DNA from 3 places in the Trichococcus flocculiformis genome. Region 3 is predicted to be linked to each of the others. Evidence: a T-box and tRNA genes for the amino acid it is inferred to sense, from the RefSeq annotation. Region 3 holds a T-box; the other regions hold tRNA genes.
What was found. A T-box is a leader RNA that pairs with one kind of tRNA and senses whether it is charged. The one in region 3 lies ahead of serS (serine--tRNA ligase), so its partner is inferred to be a tRNA-Ser.
Positions count from the first base shown of each region.

Region 1: it encodes a tRNA-Ser, which carries the amino acid that the T-box ahead of serS (serine--tRNA ligase) is inferred to sense. The anticodon was not compared.
Region 2: it encodes a tRNA-Ser, which carries the amino acid that the T-box ahead of serS (serine--tRNA ligase) is inferred to sense. The anticodon was not compared.

Region 1 covers NZ_OY759718.1:54,318-61,716, forward strand. Annotated here, with positions in the region: gene ACKPCD_RS00275 (glycoside hydrolase family 43 protein) at 333-1,199, opposite strand; gene ACKPCD_RS00280 (helix-turn-helix domain-containing protein) at 1,687-2,517, shown strand; tRNA gene ACKPCD_RS00285 (tRNA-Leu) at 2,568-2,651, opposite strand; tRNA gene ACKPCD_RS00290 (tRNA-Cys) at 2,697-2,767, opposite strand; tRNA gene ACKPCD_RS00295 (tRNA-Gln) at 2,790-2,861, opposite strand; tRNA gene ACKPCD_RS00300 (tRNA-His) at 2,869-2,941, opposite strand; tRNA gene ACKPCD_RS00305 (tRNA-Trp) at 2,960-3,030, opposite strand; tRNA gene ACKPCD_RS00310 (tRNA-Tyr) at 3,057-3,137, opposite strand; tRNA gene ACKPCD_RS00315 (tRNA-Phe) at 3,151-3,223, opposite strand; tRNA gene ACKPCD_RS00320 (tRNA-Asp) at 3,394-3,466, opposite strand; tRNA gene ACKPCD_RS00325 (tRNA-Val) at 3,469-3,541, opposite strand; tRNA gene ACKPCD_RS00330 (tRNA-Glu) at 3,621-3,692, opposite strand; tRNA gene ACKPCD_RS00335 (tRNA-Glu) at 3,793-3,864, opposite strand; tRNA gene ACKPCD_RS00340 (tRNA-Glu) at 3,963-4,034, opposite strand; tRNA gene ACKPCD_RS00345 (tRNA-Val) at 4,059-4,131, opposite strand; tRNA gene ACKPCD_RS00350 (tRNA-Glu) at 4,194-4,265, opposite strand; tRNA gene ACKPCD_RS00355 (tRNA-Ser) at 4,293-4,380, opposite strand; tRNA gene ACKPCD_RS00360 (tRNA-Ile) at 4,418-4,491, opposite strand; tRNA gene ACKPCD_RS00365 (tRNA-Gly) at 4,503-4,573, opposite strand; tRNA gene ACKPCD_RS00370 (tRNA-Asp) at 4,575-4,650, opposite strand; tRNA gene ACKPCD_RS00375 (tRNA-Met) at 4,741-4,813, opposite strand; tRNA gene ACKPCD_RS00380 (tRNA-Ser) at 4,916-5,005, opposite strand; tRNA gene ACKPCD_RS00385 (tRNA-Ile) at 5,027-5,100, opposite strand; tRNA gene ACKPCD_RS00390 (tRNA-Met) at 5,115-5,188, opposite strand; tRNA gene ACKPCD_RS00395 (tRNA-Ala) at 5,202-5,274, opposite strand; tRNA gene ACKPCD_RS00400 (tRNA-Pro) at 5,290-5,363, opposite strand; tRNA gene ACKPCD_RS00405 (tRNA-Arg) at 5,382-5,455, opposite strand; tRNA gene ACKPCD_RS00410 (tRNA-Leu) at 5,461-5,546, opposite strand; tRNA gene ACKPCD_RS00415 (tRNA-Gly) at 5,593-5,664, opposite strand; tRNA gene ACKPCD_RS00420 (tRNA-Thr) at 5,668-5,743, opposite strand; tRNA gene ACKPCD_RS00425 (tRNA-Leu) at 5,755-5,836, opposite strand; tRNA gene ACKPCD_RS00430 (tRNA-Lys) at 5,840-5,912, opposite strand; tRNA gene ACKPCD_RS00435 (tRNA-Asn) at 5,928-6,001, opposite strand; rRNA gene rrf (5S ribosomal RNA) at 6,025-6,140, opposite strand; rRNA gene ACKPCD_RS00445 (23S ribosomal RNA) at 6,235-7,399, opposite strand, start outside.
Region 2 covers NZ_OY759718.1:65,860-73,258, reverse strand. Annotated here, with positions in the region: rRNA gene ACKPCD_RS00605 (23S ribosomal RNA) at 1-1,711, shown strand, start outside; rRNA gene rrf (5S ribosomal RNA) at 1,806-1,921, shown strand; tRNA gene ACKPCD_RS00595 (tRNA-Asn) at 1,944-2,017, shown strand; tRNA gene ACKPCD_RS00590 (tRNA-Lys) at 2,033-2,105, shown strand; tRNA gene ACKPCD_RS00585 (tRNA-Leu) at 2,109-2,190, shown strand; tRNA gene ACKPCD_RS00580 (tRNA-Thr) at 2,202-2,277, shown strand; tRNA gene ACKPCD_RS00575 (tRNA-Gly) at 2,281-2,352, shown strand; tRNA gene ACKPCD_RS00570 (tRNA-Leu) at 2,399-2,484, shown strand; tRNA gene ACKPCD_RS00565 (tRNA-Arg) at 2,490-2,563, shown strand; tRNA gene ACKPCD_RS00560 (tRNA-Pro) at 2,582-2,655, shown strand; tRNA gene ACKPCD_RS00555 (tRNA-Ala) at 2,671-2,743, shown strand; tRNA gene ACKPCD_RS00550 (tRNA-Met) at 2,757-2,830, shown strand; tRNA gene ACKPCD_RS00545 (tRNA-Ile) at 2,845-2,918, shown strand; tRNA gene ACKPCD_RS00540 (tRNA-Ser) at 2,940-3,029, shown strand; tRNA gene ACKPCD_RS00535 (tRNA-Met) at 3,132-3,204, shown strand; tRNA gene ACKPCD_RS00530 (tRNA-Asp) at 3,242-3,317, shown strand; tRNA gene ACKPCD_RS00525 (tRNA-Gly) at 3,319-3,389, shown strand; tRNA gene ACKPCD_RS00520 (tRNA-Ile) at 3,401-3,474, shown strand; tRNA gene ACKPCD_RS00515 (tRNA-Ser) at 3,512-3,599, shown strand; tRNA gene ACKPCD_RS00510 (tRNA-Glu) at 3,627-3,698, shown strand; tRNA gene ACKPCD_RS00505 (tRNA-Val) at 3,761-3,833, shown strand; tRNA gene ACKPCD_RS00500 (tRNA-Asp) at 3,836-3,908, shown strand; tRNA gene ACKPCD_RS00495 (tRNA-Phe) at 4,141-4,213, shown strand; tRNA gene ACKPCD_RS00490 (tRNA-Tyr) at 4,228-4,308, shown strand; tRNA gene ACKPCD_RS00485 (tRNA-Trp) at 4,334-4,404, shown strand; tRNA gene ACKPCD_RS00480 (tRNA-His) at 4,423-4,495, shown strand; tRNA gene ACKPCD_RS00475 (tRNA-Gln) at 4,503-4,574, shown strand; tRNA gene ACKPCD_RS00470 (tRNA-Cys) at 4,597-4,667, shown strand; tRNA gene ACKPCD_RS00465 (tRNA-Leu) at 4,710-4,793, shown strand; gene trpE (anthranilate synthase component I) at 5,441-6,871, shown strand; gene ACKPCD_RS00455 (anthranilate synthase component II) at 6,872-7,399, shown strand, end outside.
Region 3 covers NZ_OY759718.1:462,300-469,698, forward strand. Annotated here, with positions in the region: gene guaB (IMP dehydrogenase) at 1-1,196, shown strand, start outside; gene ACKPCD_RS02485 (response regulator transcription factor) at 1,377-2,069, shown strand; gene ACKPCD_RS02490 (sensor histidine kinase) at 2,119-3,258, shown strand; gene ACKPCD_RS02495 (serine hydrolase) at 3,375-4,718, shown strand; T-box leader at 4,818-5,050, shown strand; gene serS (serine--tRNA ligase) at 5,103-6,404, shown strand; gene msrA (peptide-methionine (S)-S-oxide reductase MsrA) at 6,488-7,021, shown strand.

The DNA of each region.
Region 1 (7,399 bases), 410 kb from region 3:
TTATATTTCATTTGAAGTAATATTACCATCGTTTGAAATAACAACCTTGGATAATTCATCTTATCAATCATTGGACAGTACTTTTTGTTTTTGTCTAAAATTTAGTTCGTATTTCTTAATGCACTTCTTGTGATAAAAACTAAGTAAATTTTTCCGAATGATCAAATAAAGAAGGGAGTCCGATAACCGACTCTTTAACGGAGTGGTCTCAGCCTTCCTTCTTTTGTATGATTCGTATTCGTTCGGTCTCAGATTCGCCATTGCTGTACTCCATGAGTTTGCTGGAAAAGACTGGATCGTTTGCTTGCCCAATCAGGAGTATGGCACCAAATTTACATTTCTATTGGCAGTTCCCCGTCGGAAATACTGATAAATAATGGGTGTTCTTGATATTGGTCATTGGGATAATGAAGCGAGAAATTCCAAGTGCCGTCCATTTTTTGAAAAATCATACCGTGACCGCCATTTTCAATGAGTAGCTTGCTTTCATGTTTCCAGGGGCCTTGAATTTTTTCGGATTCAGAATAGGACACACCTACTGAATAACCTTTCCCCGCCCAACTGGACCACAACATTACTAAATTGCCATTTCTTGCTTTGAATAAACTTGGGCCATCGGAAAAATATGCTTCGCCATCAATACCAAATTCAGACTTAGCAAATGGAACCGCAAATGCCCACTTTGCATCGTTAGCGGCGAACAGCTTAAAAGGATCTCCAACAGTGGATTCCCAATCGTCGAAGAGTTGGATGGCGCACATATCGCCAGTTATTGTATCCTGTAACGTATTGGAATAAACCAAATACCCATATCCATCTTCTTCATAAATCGTTCCATCAATACATTCTCGATCTGATGGTGTCAACTGGGAACAATAATGAAAGGGACCTAATGGCGAATCAGCTTTTAATAGATTTACCGATTTCTTTCTGTTTTCTGCTCCTAGTGTAGCTACCAGATAGAAACTTCCCTCTTTATAGTAGCATTCGGGTGCCCAATAACTTTGATCTGCCCAGAAATCCTCTTCTTTACGGAATATTTCAAAGGGCCCCTCCCAATTGTCCAAATCAGCACTGACGTAGCAATCAAATCCATCCATTTCGCCCCAACAACTTTTACTCCGTGTTCCGTAAAGATAATATTTGTCTTCATACAACAAAACATAAGGGTCTCTGATGATGATCTCTTCAGTTTTCATGTGTAGCCTTCCTTCGTACAGAATTAAGTATCCGATAAAATTAATCTTTGATACTCCATATATAATCGATCGATATACCCATATTGTAATCGCATTCAATTCATGTGATAATGTTTATTTTAGGGGATAATCCGACAAAATTAGTCATTATTCGTGACAGAAGTTAAGAAATGAGTGAGCCGCGGTGAAGAAAAGTATTTACACACCTTACTATTTTATTCAAGATTATTTGACTGAGTATTTTTTAGCGTTTGAAAAGAAAACAACAGTTGTCAAAGCAATTCAATCTTCATATATGGAAAATAAAATATCTACAACTCCGTTTATACCAAATTTTTCTAGTTGGGACGTATCCGATAGCGAGTAGTTAGTTGAGCTTTTTTCAGAAAACACGATCGATATCTCGCCGATCATCCGTGATCCAAAAAGATTTACAACAAATGTATCTGAAGACTACTTCATTTTCTCTGACAGAGACGCCAAAATATTGCTTCATTTTTATAATGAAGCAGCTCACTCTCATAGTCATAATTATTTCGAAATAAACTATGTTTTAAAAGGCAGCATGAAATTTGAATGTGTCGGAGAAACCAGAACAATGAGTGAAGGCGAACTGTGTATTATTGCTCCCGAAACAAACCATACTATAGTAGCAGATGATCAGAGTATCATCATCTGTATAGTAATCAAAAAAAGTACATTCCACACTTCATTTTTTGATATCTTACGTTATGATAGCCTGCTGTCTCAATTCTTTCACAATAGTTTATACACTTCCAATAAAAATTACTTGCTGTTTGTAGTTCCACCTAGTGAGAAATTTTGCGAAATCATCAAGAATATTTTTATTGAATCCCACTCCAATGAACCGAATGCAAATGCCGTTTGCTGCAGCTACATCAATATATTTTTGAATGAAGTGTTAAGAAATTTTAGCAACACCTATCTATACTTCAAGCCAACAAACACGATTTCTTCGCAAATCACTCCCATACTGGCATACATAAAAAATAACTACCAATCAGTATCGTTGCAATTTCTAGGTGAAAAATTCAATTATGATGCGGCATACTTAGGCAAACAGATAAAAAGATTGATGGGATCTTCCTATAATGAAATTGTAAACAAGTATAAAGTGGATAATGCAGTGCTATTACTGAAGTATTCTGAGAAAAAAATATCAGAAATTAGCGAAGCCGTCGGATACAACTCTACTGACCATTTTTCTCGCTGTTTCAAAGATGAATTTTATGTTTCACCAATACAATACCGGAAAAAAATGCAATCAAATTTTGAAGATGATGATTATTTTCATTAAAACGCCAAAAAAAGATGCATCAAACGTCCGAAAACGTTGATGCATCAATATACCGGCGGCCGGGGTCGAACCGGCACGCCCTTGCGGGCACTGGATTTTGAGTCCAGCGCGTCTGCCAATTCCGCCACGCCGGCATGATATGAAGAATGCAATTTTCCATCTTACTTATACTTATGGAAAGGCGGTAACCGGATTTGAACCGGTGATAGAGGTTTTGCAGACCTGTGCCTTACCACTTGGCTATACCGCCGAGATGTTGCTATTTGAAAAAACTGGGCTAGCTGGATTCGAACCAACGAATGACAGAGTCAAAGTCTGTTGCCTTACCGCTTGGCGATAGCCCAATAAGAGGGCGACTGATGGGAATTGAACCCACGAATGCCGGATCCACAAACCGGTGCGTTAACCACTTCGCCACAATCGCCATAATATAATGTTGAGACAGGGGTAGTAGGAATTGAACCCACACCGACGGTTTTGGAGACCGTTGTTCTACCTTTAAACTATACCCCTATTCAGAGTACGCTTTTTTAAAACAATGGAGGGAGGCAGATTCGAACTGCCGAACCCGAAGGAGCGGATTTACAGTCCGCCGCGTTTAGCCACTTCGCTATCCCTCCATCATATAAAAAGTGGTCCGAGACGGATTCGAACCGCCGACACCTTGAGCTTCAATCAAGTGCTCTACCAACTGAGCTATCAGACCAAAATAATAAGAAAAGCGTAACGGGTTTGTTCAGCCCTGAAAGAAATTTAGGGAATTGTGCCGACTGAGCATCGTAGAGCGCAATAGGTACAATTTATCTAATTTCCGAAGGGATAACCCGTGAAGCTAGCCATCTTGTTAGAAGCATAGCCCACTTTCCAGAAACAAAACGGCTCCGACGGGATTTGAACCCGCGATCTCCTGCGTGACAGGCAGGCATGTTGACCCCTACACCACGGAACCAATGGAGGTTGACGGGATCGAACCGCCGACATCCTGCTTGTAAGGCAGACGCTCTCCCAGCTGAGCTAAACCTCCATAATGCTGGAAACACTGTGAACTGATGTTCAAGTGTCTCATGTCTGTACAACAGCTGAAGCTGCAACAGCCATGACAATGATCCGTACGGGAATCGAACCCGTGTTACCGCCGTGAAAGGGCGGTGTCTTAACCGCTTGACCAACGGACCGTTAAGTTAAAAATACTATTAAGATGGAAAGTGTTGCTTGGAGTTGGGCTCCATTTGTATCCTGTCTGCAGAACAGCCGAAGCCGCAACAGACATGACAATGATCCGTACGGGAATCGAACCCGTGTTACCGCCGTGAAAGGGCGGTGTCTTAACCGCTTGACCAACGGACCGTAAATTTGAAAACTATTTAAATAGGAATAATTGGATGGAGCTAACATCCATTCTTATCCTGTCTAGAAAGCAACTAAAGCCGCAACAGCTAGGATGATGATCCGTACGGGAATCGAACCCGTGTTACCGCCGTGAAAGGGCGGTGTCTTAACCGCTTGACCAACGGACCATAAGTTTAGAATACATATTGCAATGGAGGTTGACGGGATCGAACCGCCGACATCCTGCTTGTAAGGCAGACGCTCTCCCAGCTGAGCTAAACCTCCAGGGATTGAAAATCGTAGAGCCTAGGCTCCGGTGTATCCTGTCTGTGCAACAGCTAGGATAATGATCCGTACGGGAATCGAACCCGTGTTACCGCCGTGAAAGGGCGGTGTCTTAACCGCTTGACCAACGGACCATCTTGTTTATTTTTCTGATAAAGCTACGGAGAAGGAGGGATTTGAACCCTCGCGCCGCGTTAACGACCTACACCCTTAGCAGGGGCGCCTCTTCAGCCACTTGAGTACTTCCCCTAAAAAAGAGAACTCCACTATCTGTATGCTTTATCAATGGGCCTAAATGGACTCGAACCATCGACCTCACGCTTATCAGGCGTGCGCTCTAACCAGCTGAGCTATAGGCCCTTCTTAAAAAAAGCGGGTGAGGAGAATCGAACTCCCGACATCAGCTTGGAAGGCTGGGGTTTTACCACTAAACTACACCCGCATGGCGGCTCCGACGGGATTTGAACCCGCGATCTCCTGCGTGACAGGCAGGCATGTTGACCCCTACACCACGGAACCATGCGTTAAAACTTTTATGAGGTTACACTGTGGGCTTTCGCCCAAGTGTATCATGCTTGTAAGCTGCTGAAGCAGCGACAATCATGACAATTGCGGGGACAGGACTTGAACCTGTGACCTCCGGGTTATGAGCCCGGCGAGCTGCCAACTGCTCCACCCCGCGATAATGAATAATAAGGAAACACTGTGCGCTTACGCTCAAGTGTATCATGTCTGTACTGTCGCTAAAGCACCAACAGCCATGACAATGGCCTAAGGCCACCAAAGGAGGATAAGGGATTCGAACCCTTGCGCGCTTTTACACGCCTGACGGTTTTCAAGACCGTTCCCTTCAGCCGGACTTGGGTAATCCTCCATAAGCTGATACATTTTTTCATGGACCTTGCAGGACTCGAACCTGCGACCGGACGGTTATGAGCCGTCTGCTCTAACCAACTGAGCTAAAGGTCCGAAGCAAGGCATTATAGCGGCGAAGGGGGTCGAACCCATGACCTCCCGGGTATGAACCGGACGCTCTAGCCATCTGAGCTACACCGCCAAAAATGAAAAAATGGAGCCTAGCGGGATCGAACCGCTGACCTCCTGCGTGCAAGGCAGGCGCTCTCCCAGCTGAGCTAAGGCCCCGTGAAGATTGTTGAATCGGGAAGACAGGATTCGAACCTGCGACCCCTTGGTCCCAAACCAAGTGCTCTACCAAGCTGAGCTACTTCCCGGTAATAATTATTAAAAAATGCACCCAACAGGAGTCGAACCTGTAACCGCTTGATTCGTAGTCAAGTACTCTATCCAATTGAGCTATGGGTGCCTAAATGCCGAGAATCGGAATCGAACCGATACGGTGATCACTCACCGCAGGATTTTAAGTCCTGTGCGTCTGCCAGTTCCGCCACCCCGGCATGTTACTGTTGTTTCTTTCATAAGATCTGGCATAGTCCTTATGAAAGCGGAAGACGGGGTTCGAACCCGCGACCCCCACCTTGGCAAGGTGATGTTCTACCACTGAACTACTTCCGCGAATGGTGCCGGCTAAAGGATTCGAACCCTCGACCCTCTGATTACAAATCAGATGCTCTACCAACTGAGCTAAGCCGGCGTATTCAATTATGCGGGTGAAGGGACTTGAACCCCCACGCCTTGCGGCGCTAGATCCTAAATCTAGTGCGTCTGCCAATTCCGCCACACCCGCAAATGAGTTATGCAGGGCTCGAACCTGCGACCCTCTGATTAAAAGTCAGATGCTCTACCAACTGAGCTAATAACTCATCCTAAGAAAAAAACTCCGCAAGTAGGACTCGAACCTACGACATCATGATTAACAGTCATGCGCTACTACCAACTGAGCTATTGCGGAATAATTCACTAAACAAAAAAAAAGCGCGGCAACGTCCTAGTCTCACAAAGGGAAACCCTTCACTACAATCGGCGCTAAGAAGCTTAACTTCTGTGTTCGAGATGGGAACAGGTGTGACCTTCTTGCCATCGTCACCGCACATTTTTAATTAGAGAACGTTGTTCTCTCAAAACTGAATCTACAAAAGTAAAGGGATTCCGAAAACACCGCTTGAGTTTTCTTCTTTTTAAAAATTGGTTAAGTCCTCGACCGATTAGTATTGGTCCGCTCCATACATCGCTGTACTTCCACTCCCAACCTATCTACCTGATCATCTCTCAGGGGTCTTACTCACTTAAAGTGATGGGAAATCTCATCTTGAGGGGGGCTTCACGCTTAGATGCTTTCAGCGTTTATCCCGTCCACACATAGCTACCCAGCGATGCTCTTGGCAGAACAACTGGTACACCAGCGGTGTGTCCATCCCGGTCCTCTCGTACTAAGGACAGCTCCTCTCAAATTTCCAACGCCCGCGACGGATAGGGACCGAACTGTCTCACGACGTTCTGAACCCAGCTCGCGTACCGCTTTAATGGGCGAACAGCCCAACCCTTGGGACCGACTACAGCCCCAGGATGCGATGAGCCGACATCGAGGTGCCAAACCTCCCCGTCGATGTGAACTCTTGGGGGAGATAAGCCTGTTATCCCCAGGGTAGCTTTTATCCGTTGAGCGATGGCCCTTCCATGCGGAACCACCGGATCACTAAGCCCGACTTTCGTCCCTGCTCGACTTGTAGGTCTCGCAGTCAAGCTCCCTTCTGCCTTTACACTCTACGAATGATTTCCAACCATTCTGAGGGAACCTTTGGGCGCCTCCGTTACATTTTTGGAGGCGACCGCCCCAGTCAAACTGCCCGTCTGACACTGTCTCCCTGCTCGCTAAGAGCAGCGGGTTAGAGTGGTCATATCACAAGGGTAGTATCCCACCGTTGCCTCCTCCGAGACTGGCGTCCCGGTATCTTCGGCTCCTACCTATCCTGTACATGTGATACAAACACGCAATATCAAACTGCAGTAAAGCTCCATGGGGTCTTTCCGTCCTGTCGCGGGTAACCAGCATCTTCACTGGTACTATAATTTCACCGAGTCTCTCGTTGAGACAGTGCCCAAATCGTTACGCCTTTCGTGCGGGTCGGAACTTACCCGACAAGGAATTTCGCTACCTTAGGACCGTTATAGTTACGGCCGCCGTTTACTGGGGCTTCAATTCAAAGCTTCGCTTGCGCTAACCTCTCCTCTTAACCTTCCAGCACCGGGCAGGCGTCAGCCCCTATACGTCATCTTTCGATTTTGCAGAGACCTGTGTTTTTGATAAACAGTCGCTTGGGCCTATTCACTGCGGCTGACCTTGCGGTCA
Region 2 (7,399 bases), 400 kb from region 3:
GGAACCCAATGGGTTCCGTGGTAGGAGAGCGTTCTAAGGGCATCGAAGCCAGATCGTGAGGACTGGTGGAGCGCTTAGAAGTGAGAATGCCGGTATGAGTAGCGCAAGACGGGTGAGAATCCCGTCCACCGAATAACTAAGGTTTCCTGGGGAAGGCTCGTCCTCCCAGGGTTAGTCGGGACCTAAGCTGAGGCCGATAGGCGTAGGCGATGGACAACAGGTTGATATTCCTGTACCAGTTGCTTTTGTTTGAGCGATGGAGGGACGCAGGAGGCTAAGGAATGCACACGATCGGAAATGTGTGTCCAAGCAGCAAGTCTGAGAACGAGTGAAATGCTTTTTCTCTCAAGGACAAGCTGTGATGGGGAGCGAAATTTAGTAGCGAAGTTCCTGATGTCACACTGCCAAGAAAAGCTTCTAGTGAGAAAGTAACTGCCCGTACCGCAAACCGACACAGGTAGTTGAGGAGAGAATCCTAAGGTGTGCGAGAGAACTCTCGTTAAGGAACTCGGCAAAATGACCCCGTAACTTCGGGAGAAGGGGTGCTGACCGCAAGGTCAGCCGCAGTGAATAGGCCCAAGCGACTGTTTATCAAAAACACAGGTCTCTGCAAAATCGAAAGATGACGTATAGGGGCTGACGCCTGCCCGGTGCTGGAAGGTTAAGAGGAGAGGTTAGCGCAAGCGAAGCTTTGAATTGAAGCCCCAGTAAACGGCGGCCGTAACTATAACGGTCCTAAGGTAGCGAAATTCCTTGTCGGGTAAGTTCCGACCCGCACGAAAGGCGTAACGATTTGGGCACTGTCTCAACGAGAGACTCGGTGAAATTATAGTACCAGTGAAGATGCTGGTTACCCGCGACAGGACGGAAAGACCCCATGGAGCTTTACTGCAGTTTGATATTGCGTGTTTGTATCACATGTACAGGATAGGTAGGAGCCGAAGATACCGGGACGCCAGTCTCGGAGGAGGCAACGGTGGGATACTACCCTTGTGATATGACCACTCTAACCCGCTGCTCTTAGCGAGCAGGGAGACAGTGTCAGACGGGCAGTTTGACTGGGGCGGTCGCCTCCAAAAATGTAACGGAGGCGCCCAAAGGTTCCCTCAGAATGGTTGGAAATCATTCGTAGAGTGTAAAGGCAGAAGGGAGCTTGACTGCGAGACCTACAAGTCGAGCAGGGACGAAAGTCGGGCTTAGTGATCCGGTGGTTCCGCATGGAAGGGCCATCGCTCAACGGATAAAAGCTACCCTGGGGATAACAGGCTTATCTCCCCCAAGAGTTCACATCGACGGGGAGGTTTGGCACCTCGATGTCGGCTCATCGCATCCTGGGGCTGTAGTCGGTCCCAAGGGTTGGGCTGTTCGCCCATTAAAGCGGTACGCGAGCTGGGTTCAGAACGTCGTGAGACAGTTCGGTCCCTATCCGTCGCGGGCGTTGGAAATTTGAGAGGAGCTGTCCTTAGTACGAGAGGACCGGGATGGACACACCGCTGGTGTACCAGTTGTTCTGCCAAGAGCATCGCTGGGTAGCTATGTGTGGACGGGATAAACGCTGAAAGCATCTAAGCGTGAAGCCCCCCTCAAGATGAGATTTCCCATCACTTTAAGTGAGTAAGACCCCTGAGAGATGATCAGGTAGATAGGTTGGGAGTGGAAGTACAGCGATGTATGGAGCGGACCAATACTAATCGGTCGAGGACTTAACCAATTTTTAAAAAGAAGAAAACTCAAGCGGTGTTTTCGGAATCCCTTTACTTTTGTAGATTCAGTTTTGAGAGAACAACGTTCTCTAATTAAAAATGTGCGGTGACGATGGCAAGAAGGTCACACCTGTTCCCATCTCGAACACAGAAGTTAAGCTTCTTAGCGCCGATTGTAGTGAAGGGTTTCCCTTTGTGAGACTAGGACGTTGCCGCGCTTTTTTTTGTTTAGTGAATTATTCCGCAATAGCTCAGTTGGTAGTAGCGCATGACTGTTAATCATGATGTCGTAGGTTCGAGTCCTACTTGCGGAGTTTTTTTCTTAGGATGAGTTATTAGCTCAGTTGGTAGAGCATCTGACTTTTAATCAGAGGGTCGCAGGTTCGAGCCCTGCATAACTCATTTGCGGGTGTGGCGGAATTGGCAGACGCACTAGATTTAGGATCTAGCGCCGCAAGGCGTGGGGGTTCAAGTCCCTTCACCCGCATAATTGAATACGCCGGCTTAGCTCAGTTGGTAGAGCATCTGATTTGTAATCAGAGGGTCGAGGGTTCGAATCCTTTAGCCGGCACCATTCGCGGAAGTAGTTCAGTGGTAGAACATCACCTTGCCAAGGTGGGGGTCGCGGGTTCGAACCCCGTCTTCCGCTTTCATAAGGACTATGCCAGATCTTATGAAAGAAACAACAGTAACATGCCGGGGTGGCGGAACTGGCAGACGCACAGGACTTAAAATCCTGCGGTGAGTGATCACCGTATCGGTTCGATTCCGATTCTCGGCATTTAGGCACCCATAGCTCAATTGGATAGAGTACTTGACTACGAATCAAGCGGTTACAGGTTCGACTCCTGTTGGGTGCATTTTTTAATAATTATTACCGGGAAGTAGCTCAGCTTGGTAGAGCACTTGGTTTGGGACCAAGGGGTCGCAGGTTCGAATCCTGTCTTCCCGATTCAACAATCTTCACGGGGCCTTAGCTCAGCTGGGAGAGCGCCTGCCTTGCACGCAGGAGGTCAGCGGTTCGATCCCGCTAGGCTCCATTTTTTCATTTTTGGCGGTGTAGCTCAGATGGCTAGAGCGTCCGGTTCATACCCGGGAGGTCATGGGTTCGACCCCCTTCGCCGCTATAATGCCTTGCTTCGGACCTTTAGCTCAGTTGGTTAGAGCAGACGGCTCATAACCGTCCGGTCGCAGGTTCGAGTCCTGCAAGGTCCATGAAAAAATGTATCAGCTTATGGAGGATTACCCAAGTCCGGCTGAAGGGAACGGTCTTGAAAACCGTCAGGCGTGTAAAAGCGCGCAAGGGTTCGAATCCCTTATCCTCCTTTGGTGGCCTTAGGCCATTGTCATGGCTGTTGGTGCTTTAGCGACAGTACAGACATGATACACTTGAGCGTAAGCGCACAGTGTTTCCTTATTATTCATTATCGCGGGGTGGAGCAGTTGGCAGCTCGCCGGGCTCATAACCCGGAGGTCACAGGTTCAAGTCCTGTCCCCGCAATTGGACGCAAGTCCACAGTGTTACTTTTTTAATGCATGGTTCCGTGGTGTAGGGGTCAACATGCCTGCCTGTCACGCAGGAGATCGCGGGTTCAAATCCCGTCGGAGCCGCCATGCGGGTGTAGTTTAGTGGTAAAACCCCAGCCTTCCAAGCTGATGTCGGGAGTTCGATTCTCCTCACCCGCTTTTTTTAAGAAGGGCCTATAGCTCAGCTGGTTAGAGCGCACGCCTGATAAGCGTGAGGTCGATGGTTCGAGTCCATTTAGGCCCATTGATAAAGCATACAGATAGTGGAGTTCTCTTTTTTAGGGGAAGTACTCAAGTGGCTGAAGAGGCGCCCCTGCTAAGGGTGTAGGTCGTTAACGCGGCGCGAGGGTTCAAATCCCTCCTTCTCCGTAGCTTTATCAGAAAAATAAACAAGATGGTCCGTTGGTCAAGCGGTTAAGACACCGCCCTTTCACGGCGGTAACACGGGTTCGATTCCCGTACGGATCATTATCCTAGCTGTTGCACAGACAGGATACACCGGAGCCTAGGCTCTACGATTTTCAATCCCTGGAGGTTTAGCTCAGCTGGGAGAGCGTCTGCCTTACAAGCAGGATGTCGGCGGTTCGATCCCGTCAACCTCCATTGGTTCCGTGGTGTAGGGGTCAACATGCCTGCCTGTCACGCAGGAGATCGCGGGTTCAAATCCCGTCGGAGCCGTTTTTACTTTCTGGAAAGTGTGCTATACTTCTTACAAGATGTCTAGCTTCACGGGTTAGCCCTTCGGAAAGGACAAAGGAACCCCTTGTCTCTACGAGCCAAGGATACTATTCGACTAACCTGCTGACGCAGGAAGTCTCTTAGCATATTGCGCTCTACGATGCTCATACGGAACGATTTCCTAAAATTCTTTCAGGTCTGAACGAACCCGTTCTGCTTTTCTTAATATTCTGGTCTGATAGCTCAGTTGGTAGAGCACTTGATTGAAGCTCAAGGTGTCGGCGGTTCGAATCCGTCTCGGACCATTTTTTTATATGATGGAGGGATAGCGAAGTGGCTAAACGCGGCGGACTGTAAATCCGCTCCTTCGGGTTCGGCAGTTCGAATCTGCCTCCCTCCATTTCTTTAAAAAGCATCCTCTGAATAGGGGTATAGTTTAAAGGTAGAACAACGGTCTCCAAAACCGTCGGTGTGGGTTCAATTCCTACTACCCCTGTCTCAACATTATATTATGGCGATTGTGGCGAAGTGGTTAACGCACCGGTTTGTGGATCCGGCATTCGTGGGTTCAATTCCCATCAGTCGCCCTCTTATTGGGCTATCGCCAAGCGGTAAGGCAACAGACTTTGACTCTGTCATTCGTTGGTTCGAATCCAGCTAGCCCAGTTTTTTCAAATAGCAACATCTCGGCGGTATAGCCAAGTGGTAAGGCACAGGTCTGCAAAACCTCTATCACCGGTTCAAATCCGGTTACCGCCTTTCCATAACAACAAAATGGAACATTGCATTCTTCATAATTATGCCGGCGTGGCGGAATTGGCAGACGCGCTGGACTCAAAATCCAGTGCCCGCGAGGGCGTGCCGGTTCGACCCCGGCCGCCGGTATCACAAAAGAAGCTGTTCATAACAAGGAGTACTTTGTTATGAACGGCTTCTTTTTCTATTGCCTGGGCTCAGTGGTTTTTCGAAAGACAAATATTTTTCAGTTGACAATAATGAGAAAAGGATTATAATTAATTGAAATTAAATTAATAAAATCTGTGATGAGAAGTAGTAACCAATGGCGTTTAGTCAAAGCGAGTTTGGGGCAGTGAAAGCCAAGCACTGTAGCTGTCGGTGAATGGATCTCTGAGACGTGATGCGAAAATTATAGTAGCAAAAACCGGGAGTCCGCCGTTAAAAGGACGGGGTATCGAGTAACATCCGTACCCGCAGAGCGAGTTTTGTACTGAGGTGGCAAACGAATGGAAACATTTCGTCCTTTTGAGGAGGAAGTGTTTTTTTGATTCTGTAGTATTAGCGCGAAAACAATGCATAGCCCATTTTTTGGTGACGCATTGGGTCCTTGATTCCGATAAGGAGGCAAGGAGCGCAAAGAACGACAGTGTCGGGTGTGAGTCAACAGTAGAGAACTAATATGGGTGGCACCGCGGCTACATCGTCCCATTATAGGGGATGTTGTGGCTTTTTTTGTACCCAAAATCCCCTGAATCAAGCAGAAACAGCAAAAAATCTCATTAGGGGTGAATGGAATGTTTAATCTGACAGCAACAGAATTTGCAGCAGCAAAAAAGCATAATAAGGTGTTTCCGGTACACTTGACGGTCAATGCGGATCAATTGACGCCTATCGGTATGTACTACAATCTCGAAGGGGAGCATAAGTTTTTGTTTGAGAGTGTCTTTTCGGAGCGGGAAATCGGGAGGTACTCCTTCTTGGGTTCGAACCCTTATAAGAGCATCACGAGTATGGGCGAAGACGTCACGATCATCACCGATGGGCAACCCGTGCACAAAAAAGGCAAGGTGCTCGATTACGTAAAAGAGCAGGTGTCGATTCCGTATCTCAAGACCGATATCCCGTTGCCTTTTGTCGGCGGCGCGATCGGTTATGTCGGTTACGATGTCATCCGACAATATGAAAAGCTGCCGAATGTGAACCCGGATGAACTGCAGGCGCCTGAAGCCTACTTGATGTTCTACAAGCAATTCATCAGCTACGACCACTATCAGCACAAGATGACGCTTGTCCATAATGTTTTCCCCGAGGACACGGAGGATTATGAAACAATCACTGCCAATCTGGAAAAGTTAGCCGAAACGATGAACCAGACGAATGGCATCCGACCTTTCCAAGAGGTGAATCCGAATCAAGAAGTTTCTTCAAATGTCAGCGAAGCGGAATTTTGTAAACTCGTCGAGAAAGCAAAAGAATACATCAAAGCGGGCGACATCTTTCAGGTTGTCCTTTCGCAGCGCTTGACTATCAAATCGGAATCCGAACCGTTCGACATCTACAGAAGACTGCGCACAAAGAATCCGTCGCCTTACCTTTTCTATATCGATCTGGGTGATTTCCAGGTGGTCGGTTCCTCTCCGGAAAGTCTGGTCACCGTTCAGGATGGCGAAGTCATGACGAATCCGATAGCCGGAACACGCAGAAGAGGGAAGAACGAAGAGGAAGACAATGAATTGAAGAAAGAGCTGCTTGCGGATGAGAAGGAGCGGGCAGAACATGTGATGCTGGTGGATTTGGGAAGGAACGACATCGGCAGGATTAGCGAATTCGGCAGCGTCAAGCTGGATAAGTTCATGGAAGTGGATATTTATTCACACGTTATGCACATCGTTTCGAAGGTGACCGGCAAATTGAAACCGGGTCTGACCTGCTTTGAAGCCTTGAGCGCGTGTTTGCCTGTAGGGACCGTATCAGGTGCGCCGAAAATAAGGGCGATGGGCATCATCGACGAATTGGAAAAAACGAAGCGGGGCATCTATGCCGGTGCGGTCGGCTATTTTTCCTATAATGGCAACATGGACACCTGCATCGCCATCCGGACCATCATTCTGAAGGACGGCTTCGCCTATGTTCAAGCCGGCGCAGGGGTTGTGCACGATTCCGTTCCGCAATCTGAATATACCGAGACGCTCAACAAAGCAATGGCCTTGAAGGAGGTAATCTGAATGATTTTATTGATCGATAACTATGATTCCTTTACGTACAACCTCTATCAATACATCGGAGAAATCAATCCGGATGTGCAGGTTCTGCGCAATGATGCTCTGACACTTGATGAAATGAAAGGGATGGACCTGGACTGCATCATCCTTTCCCCAGGACCGGGCGTGCCGGAAGATGCCGGGATCTGCGTTGATGTGGTCCGGGAGTTTGCCGGAAAAGTACCTTTGCTAGGAATCTGTCTTGGGCATCAGGCCATCGGGTATGCTTATGGCGGGAATGTTATTCGTGCGGAAACGCTGAAGCACGGCAAAACATCCATGGTCACGCATAACGGAGATCCGCTTTTCCAAGGGATCGCTTCCTCTTTCGAGGTCATGCGTTACCATTCGCTGGTTGTCGAAGAAAATAGCCTTCCCGATGAACTGGAAATACTCTCGAGAAGTGTCGATGATGGCGTCATTATGGCGATGAAGCACAAGGAGCATGCCGTCTATGGCCTGCAGTTCCATCCCGAGTCCATCTTCACAAAA
Region 3 (7,399 bases):
TCATCATCGACCCATTCTTCCTGACCCCTGATCACTTGGTCTCTGAAGCAGAGAATCTCATGAGTAAATACCGTATCAGCGGTGTGCCTGTTGTCAATGATATGGAAGACCGCAAGTTGGTAGGGATTTTGACGAACCGCGATCTGCGCTTCATTGCAGACTACCAAGTTCCGATCGGCGATGTGATGACAAAAGAACACTTGGTTACCGCTCCTGTAGGGACTTCTTTGAAGGATGCCGAATCCATCCTGCAAAAATATAAAATTGAGAAATTACCTCTAGTTGATGACAGTGGCCGTCTGGCTGGTCTGATCACAATCAAGGATATCGAAAAAGTAATTGAGTTTCCCAACTCCGCAAAAGATGCACACGGCCGTTTGATCGTTGCGGCTGCAGTAGGTGTGACAAGCGATACGTTCGAACGTGCCCAAGCCTTATTGGATGCCGGTGCAGATGCAATCGTCATCGACACAGCGCATGGCCATAGCGCCGGCGTTATCCGCAAAATTAAAGAAATCCGCGATCAGTTCCCTGACGCAACCTTGATTGCCGGAAATGTAGCGACTGCAGAAGGAACCCGCGCTTTGTTTGACGTCGGAGTCGATGTAGTCAAAGTCGGAATCGGACCGGGCTCGATTTGTACGACCCGTGTCGTAGCCGGTGTTGGTGTTCCGCAAATCACAGCCATCTATGATGCTGCAAGTGTGGCGAGAGAATACGGCAAAGCAATTATCGCTGACGGCGGAATCAAGTATTCGGGAGACATCGTCAAAGCGATGGCTGCCGGTGGACATGCCGTCATGTTGGGCAGTATGTTGGCTGGTACGGATGAGTCTCCGGGCGAATTCGAAATCTTCCAAGGCCGTCGTTTCAAGACATACCGTGGCATGGGCAGTCTGGCGGCAATGGAAAAAGGCTCCAGCGACCGCTACTTCCAAGGCGGGGTGAATGAAGCGAAGAAAATGGTTCCGGAAGGTATCGAAGGCCGTGTCGCTTATAAAGGGGCAGCCAGCGATATCATCTTCCAACTGCTCGGCGGTGTCCGTTCCGGTATGGGTTATGTTGGTGCCGGCAATCTGCAGGAGCTTCGCGAAAATGCACAATTCATCAAGATGTCCGGTGCCGGATTGATCGAATCCCATCCGCATGACATCCAAATCACTAAAGAAGCACCAAACTACTCCATCCATAGATAAACAGGCAAGAAACCAAAACGCCCGGGACACTGTTCTCGGGCGTTTTTTCTTATGTTCGCAGTTTGCTGGGGCTTTCTGATATAATTAAAATGGAATTTCTTTATGCTTCCTTAAGCAAAAATTTAGAACACTTTGGTACGATGGGGAAAAATACATATTTTGGGGAAAGGGTTGTCCGATATGAGTAAAATTTTGATCGTCGATGACGACAGGGAAATCGTGGATTTGTTGAGCATTTATTGCAAAAATGAAGGATACGATCCGATAAAAGCCTATGACGGCGTGGACGCTTTCCACAAGCTTGAGGAGAATGCGGATATCCAACTGATCATTTTGGATGTGATGATGCCGAAGAAGGATGGCATCTCGGTAGTGAGGGAGCTGCGGGAACAGAACAATCCGATCCCGATTCTGATGTTGAGCGCAAAATCCGCCGATATGGATAAAATCCAAGGGTTGACGACAGGTGCGGACGACTATGTTTCCAAGCCGTTCAATCCACTGGAAGTGATGGCTCGCATCAAATCGCTCTTGCGCAGGACCACTATGCAGGCAGATGCAGCAGAGGTGGATTCGATCGAAATAGGTCCGCTGATCATCAAGAAAGATTCCCATGAGGTAAAGACGCTGAACGGGAAAAGTATCCAGTTGACCGCGCTGGAATTTGGTATTTTGCACCTATTGGCGAGCCATCCGAATCGCGTCTTCAGTGCCGATGAAATTTTTGAACGTGTTTGGCAACAAGAGAGTATCGTATCGGCCAAGACCGTTATGGTGCATGTGAGTCATCTCCGCGATAAAATTGAAGAGGCTACAGGGGGCGAGAAGGTCATCCAGACCGTTTGGGGTGTAGGCTATAAGATCGGCGAATAAGCAAGCCTGTAGGCACATTGGCAAAAAAAACAGCTGGGAGGCTGCAGCTTTGTTTAACAAGTTGAAAAAAAAAGAACTGAGTGAACTCGTTTTTGAAGGGGCGTTGACGCTGGGTATCGTCTATCTGCTCTACATCGGGATGGAGCTGATGTTCAACCGACTGGTCGCAAACCCTCCGATGATTTTGAGGGAAGTTCCCTCCTTGAGGCGATTCGTGATGGTAGTCGATGCGTTCTTGACTATTTACGATGATGTTTTTCAATGGATAGCGGCCATTTTTGCGGCCATCTTCACTGGCTGGCGTTTGACCAGGAGATACAAGCAGATGCAGCTGACGCATATTCTGGACGAATTGCATTATATCGCAGCGGGGCACTTCGATCATCGGATCGATGCGAACAATGCCGGTAGCTATGTTGATGTTGTGGACAGCATCAATACGCTGGTGGAAAGTACGGTCCAAGCGATGGCAGAGGAACGGAAAATCGAACAATCGAAAGATGAATTAATCACGAACGTCAGTCACGATATCCGGACCCCCTTGACTTCCATCATCGGTTACCTGGGATTGATAGAGGATAAGCAATTCACAAGTGAAGAGGATGCTTTGCGATATATCCATATCGCTTACACAAAAGCGCTGCAGATGAAGGTGCTTGTTGATGATCTCTTCGAATACACGAAAGTGCGACAACCGACGACACCGCTGTTGTTGAAGACAATCAACATCGGCAATTTTTTGGAGCAGATTGTCGCGGACTATGAGTTGGAGTCGCGCAAGCGCCATATGGAGATTGAGGTGATCATGAAAACGAGTCCGTTGATGATCGAAATGGATGTCGATAAAATGGCCCGTGTCTTCAACAATCTGATTTCCAATGCCCTGAAGTATGCGCATGGCGGCACGTGGGTTCACATCGAAGCCGAAAAGATAGGTTCCGAAGTGATTGTTTCCGTGAAGAACAATGGGGAGCACATCCCTGAAGAATCGCTGCAGGAGTTGTTCGGGCGTTTTTATCGGGTGGAAAATTCCCGTTCGAAGGAGACTGGGGGAACCGGGCTTGGATTGGCGATCGCCCAAAGCATCGTCACGCTCCATGGCGGATATATCTATGCGGAATCGGATGAGGCGGAAACCAAATTCGTGCTGCATCTCCCCTTGAAACAGACTCCGGTTGCCAAGGAATAAGGAACGTACGTTTTCTGTGTACGTTCCTTTTTTTGGTTGTCTTTTTATGCCATTTCCGCTAACATAGAAGGGTATATCAACCGAACGAAATGACTGATTGGAGATAACTACAAACAATGATAACTATAAAAAACAGAAAAATGATCATGGGAACAATTTCGGCGGCCTCGGTATTGGTGAACAGCTTGTTTGTTGCACCGGTTGCCTTGGCTGCTGAACAACCTTCTATCGATGCGAAAGCCGCTTTCGTGATAGAAGATGAAACAGATAAAGTGCTTATGAACCAAAATGGGGATGAGGCACTGGGCATCGCCTCAATGACAAAAATGCTGAGTATCTACTTGATACTCGAAGCCATCGAAGAAGGCAAATTGGCTTGGGACAAGCAAATCACCGTCAGCGATTACGTCTATGAAGTCAGCCAGAACTACAACTTTTCCAATGTGCCTTTGCGTCAGGACATCACGTATTCCGTGGAAGAACTTTATCAGTCCGCATTGATCTATTCCGCAAACGGATCGACGATCGCTTTAGCGGAAGCTTTGGCTGGTTCGGAGGCGAAGTTCGTTGATTTGATGAAGGCTCAGTTGGATGAGTGGGGCGTAGATAATTATGAACTTTATAATGCCACCGGCTTGTCGAACAGCGATATGCCGGAAGAGCATCTTTATCCGGGTGCATCGTCTGATGGCTACAACAAAATGACTGCGCGCGGGGTAGCGATGGTTGCGGATCATCTGATCGATGATTACCCTGAAGTTTTGGAAACGACTGCCGTGCCGGAGTTGGCTTTCCAAGCGGGAACATCCGATGAAATCATGATGCACAGCTACAACTTGATGTTGCCTGGCATGTTCTATTATCGTGAAGGTGTGGACGGTCTGAAGACCGGAACAACACTGGAGTCGGGTGCATCCTTTACTGGTACAGCCGTTCAGGATGATATGCGGATCATCACCGTGGTCATCGGTGCTGATGAGAGCACCAAGCGCTTTAAGGAAACGGGGCGCTTGATGGACTATGCCTTCTCAACCTTCGAGAAGACGACGGTAGCAACAAAAGGCGAGGCTGTTTCCACGCAAGAACCGATTACCGTGGCCAAAGGGAAGCAAACAGAGGTCGGGCTTGTCTACAACGAAGACCTGGTGACCGTTACCGAAAAAGGTGCGGAAGAGCTCGCGCTCACAACTGTTTTCACACCGGCGGAAGAGAGCCTGAATGAGGACGGCGAGATTGAAGCGCCTATCGAAAAAGGAACTGAAGTCGGGTCCGTCGCTGTGACGGTCGAAGGTGATGAGTTTGGTTATCTGGACGGCACGACCTCCGAGGATGTCAAAGTCGCAGTGGCAAGCAGCGTTGAAAAAGCCAATATATTTGTGCGCGGCGGTCGTGTTGTCGGAGACCTGTTCGGAAAAGCTTGGCAAACAGTATCCGATTTTGTCGGAGGTTTTTTTGACTGATCCTTAAGAGCTGAGGGTTTAACGGAAAACCGTCGCATTATTGACAGCACAGGGTTTGTTCAGTAAAATGAGGGTATCGAAGCTTAGACCAATTGAATAGAGAAAGCCATGCATGTGACCAGTAAATGATGTGAAGCGCCCCAGAGAGTCAGTGGTTCGGTGAGAACTGACCCTTCACCTGTTGAATCCCCACATGAAGCGAACAATGAAAACAAGAAATTGACTAAATTGTTCCGGATCCGTCCGTTAACGCAATGAAGCGCAGCCAGACCTGATCGGGACTGGCTGAAGTTGGGTGGTACCGCGAACGTTAAAGCCATTTCGTCCCAGATTATTCTAGGGATGGAGTGGCTATTTTTGTACAAATAATGAGGAGGAAAGCATATGTTGGATGTAAAATTTTTGAGGGATGGATTTGAAGATACTGCAAAGAAATTGGCTGCGCGTGGCGTTAAAACGGAAGAGTTGGTGACATTCAAGGAATTGGATGCGCAACGCCGGGAAAAAATCGTTGAGACGGAAAACTTGAAGCAATACCGCAATGGCGTTTCCCAAGAAATTGCGCAATTGAAACGCAACAAAGAGAATGCGGATGATAAGATTGCCGAAATGAAAGAAGTCGGCGACAAAATTAAAGCATTGGATGAAGAACTGAATGAAATCGAAGAGAAGACGACTTTCATCGCAACAAGATTGCCTAACTTGCCGCATGCCTCCGTTCCTGTCGGTGCGGATGAAGAGGATAACGTGGAAGTAAGAAGATGGGGGACGCCGCGCGCGTTCGACTTCGAACCAAAAGCCCACTATGATATCGCCGAGGCATTGGATATTCTGGACTTCGAACGCGGCGCTAAAGTGACCGGCAGCCGTTTCGTCTTCTATAAAGGACTGGGAGCCCGCCTGGAGCGCGCTTGTTACAATTATATGCTGGACTTGCATACCGAAGAGCATGGCTATACGGAAATGATTCCGCCATATATGGCGAATGAAGCGTCCATGTTCGGTACGGGACAATTCCCTAAATTCAAAGAGGACGTATTCCAATTGACGGATGAGCGCAACTTCACGCTGATTCCTACGGCTGAAGTTCCTTTGACGAACTATTACCGCGATGAAATCATGAATGAAGCGGATCTGCCGGTCTATTTCACAGCGATGAGTCCGTCTTTCCGTTCTGAAGCCGGAAGCGCAGGACGCGACACAAGAGGGTTGATCAGGATGCACCAGTTCCATAAAGTGGAGATGGTGAAATTCAGCAAACCGGAAACTTCCTATGAAGAGTTGGAAAAAATGACGGACGATGCTGAAGCGGTGCTGAGAGGCTTGAACTTGCCGCACCGTACGATCACGTTATGCACGGGCGACATGGGCTTCTCCGCAGCCAAAACGTATGATATAGAAGTCTGGATCCCGGCTCAAGATACCTACCGGGAAATCAGTTCTTGTTCAAATACCGAGGCATTCCAAGCCCGCCGCGCGAAAATCCGTTACCGTAACGAAGAAACAGGGAAACTGGAATTTGTGCACACGTTGAATGGCTCAGGGCTGGCTGTCGGCCGCACTGTAACTGCGATACTTGAAAATTACCAAAACGAAGACGGTTCCGTCACAATCCCTGATGCACTTGTGCCATATATGGGCGGCATCACAAAAATAACCAAAGAGAACGCAAGCAACAAACGCTGATCATAAGCAAGATATGCGCGTAAGCTTCTGGGTATATGATACAATCATTTCATACGTAAACGCATACGAAAGGAATGAGGATAGTGAGCGAATCAAAATTGGAAAAAGCTACTTTTGCTGGAGGCTGTTTTTGGTGCATGGTCAAGCCGTTCGACAGTCTACCAGGCATCGAATCAGTCGTTTCCGGGTACACGGGCGGACACACAGAAAACCCTACTTATGAAGAAGTGTGTTCCGGAACGACCGGGCATACGGAAGCTGTTCAAATCACATTTAACCCAGCTTTGTTCCCGTACAAAGACTTGGTGGAGGTCTACTGGCAGCAGACGGATCCAACTGATGCCATGGGTCAATTCGTAGATCGCGGCACTTCTTATCGTCCGGTAATTTTTTATCATACACCGGAACAAAAAGAGATAGCGGAAGCATCGAAACAAGCTTTACAGGACAGTGGGAAATTCACTAAGCCAATCGTGACTTCGATCGAACCGGCCCAACCGTTTTACGAAGCAGAAGAATATCATCAGGATTTCTACAAAAAAAGTAGCGCGCATTATCACGGATACCGTTCGCATTCAGGGCGAGATTCGTATATCGAATCACATTGGAAAAAGTAGAAAATGTGCCGAAACCATACTGAAATGAAGGTCCATTCCGAAGAAATGACTTTGGAGTGAACCTTCTTTTTTGCTGCAAATGAATGTTTTATTCTATTGCAGAGAGCTTTTGCCGTCATTATGCAATAAAAAAATATCTTCAATCAAAAAAAGACTTGCCAAAAAGCTCTGAAACAGGTAAGATTGTTATTCGTTGGCAGATCAAATGGACAACCGCAAAAGTATCCAAGGTCGTTGATGACAGTATGAACTTCCAGGCCAATTCATTAATAACATTTTTTAAAAAGTTGTTGACAAACTGGTTGCGCAAGTGGTATCATATAGAAGTTGTCATGTGAGAGCGTGCAACATAATTAGACCTTTGAAAACTGAATGAAG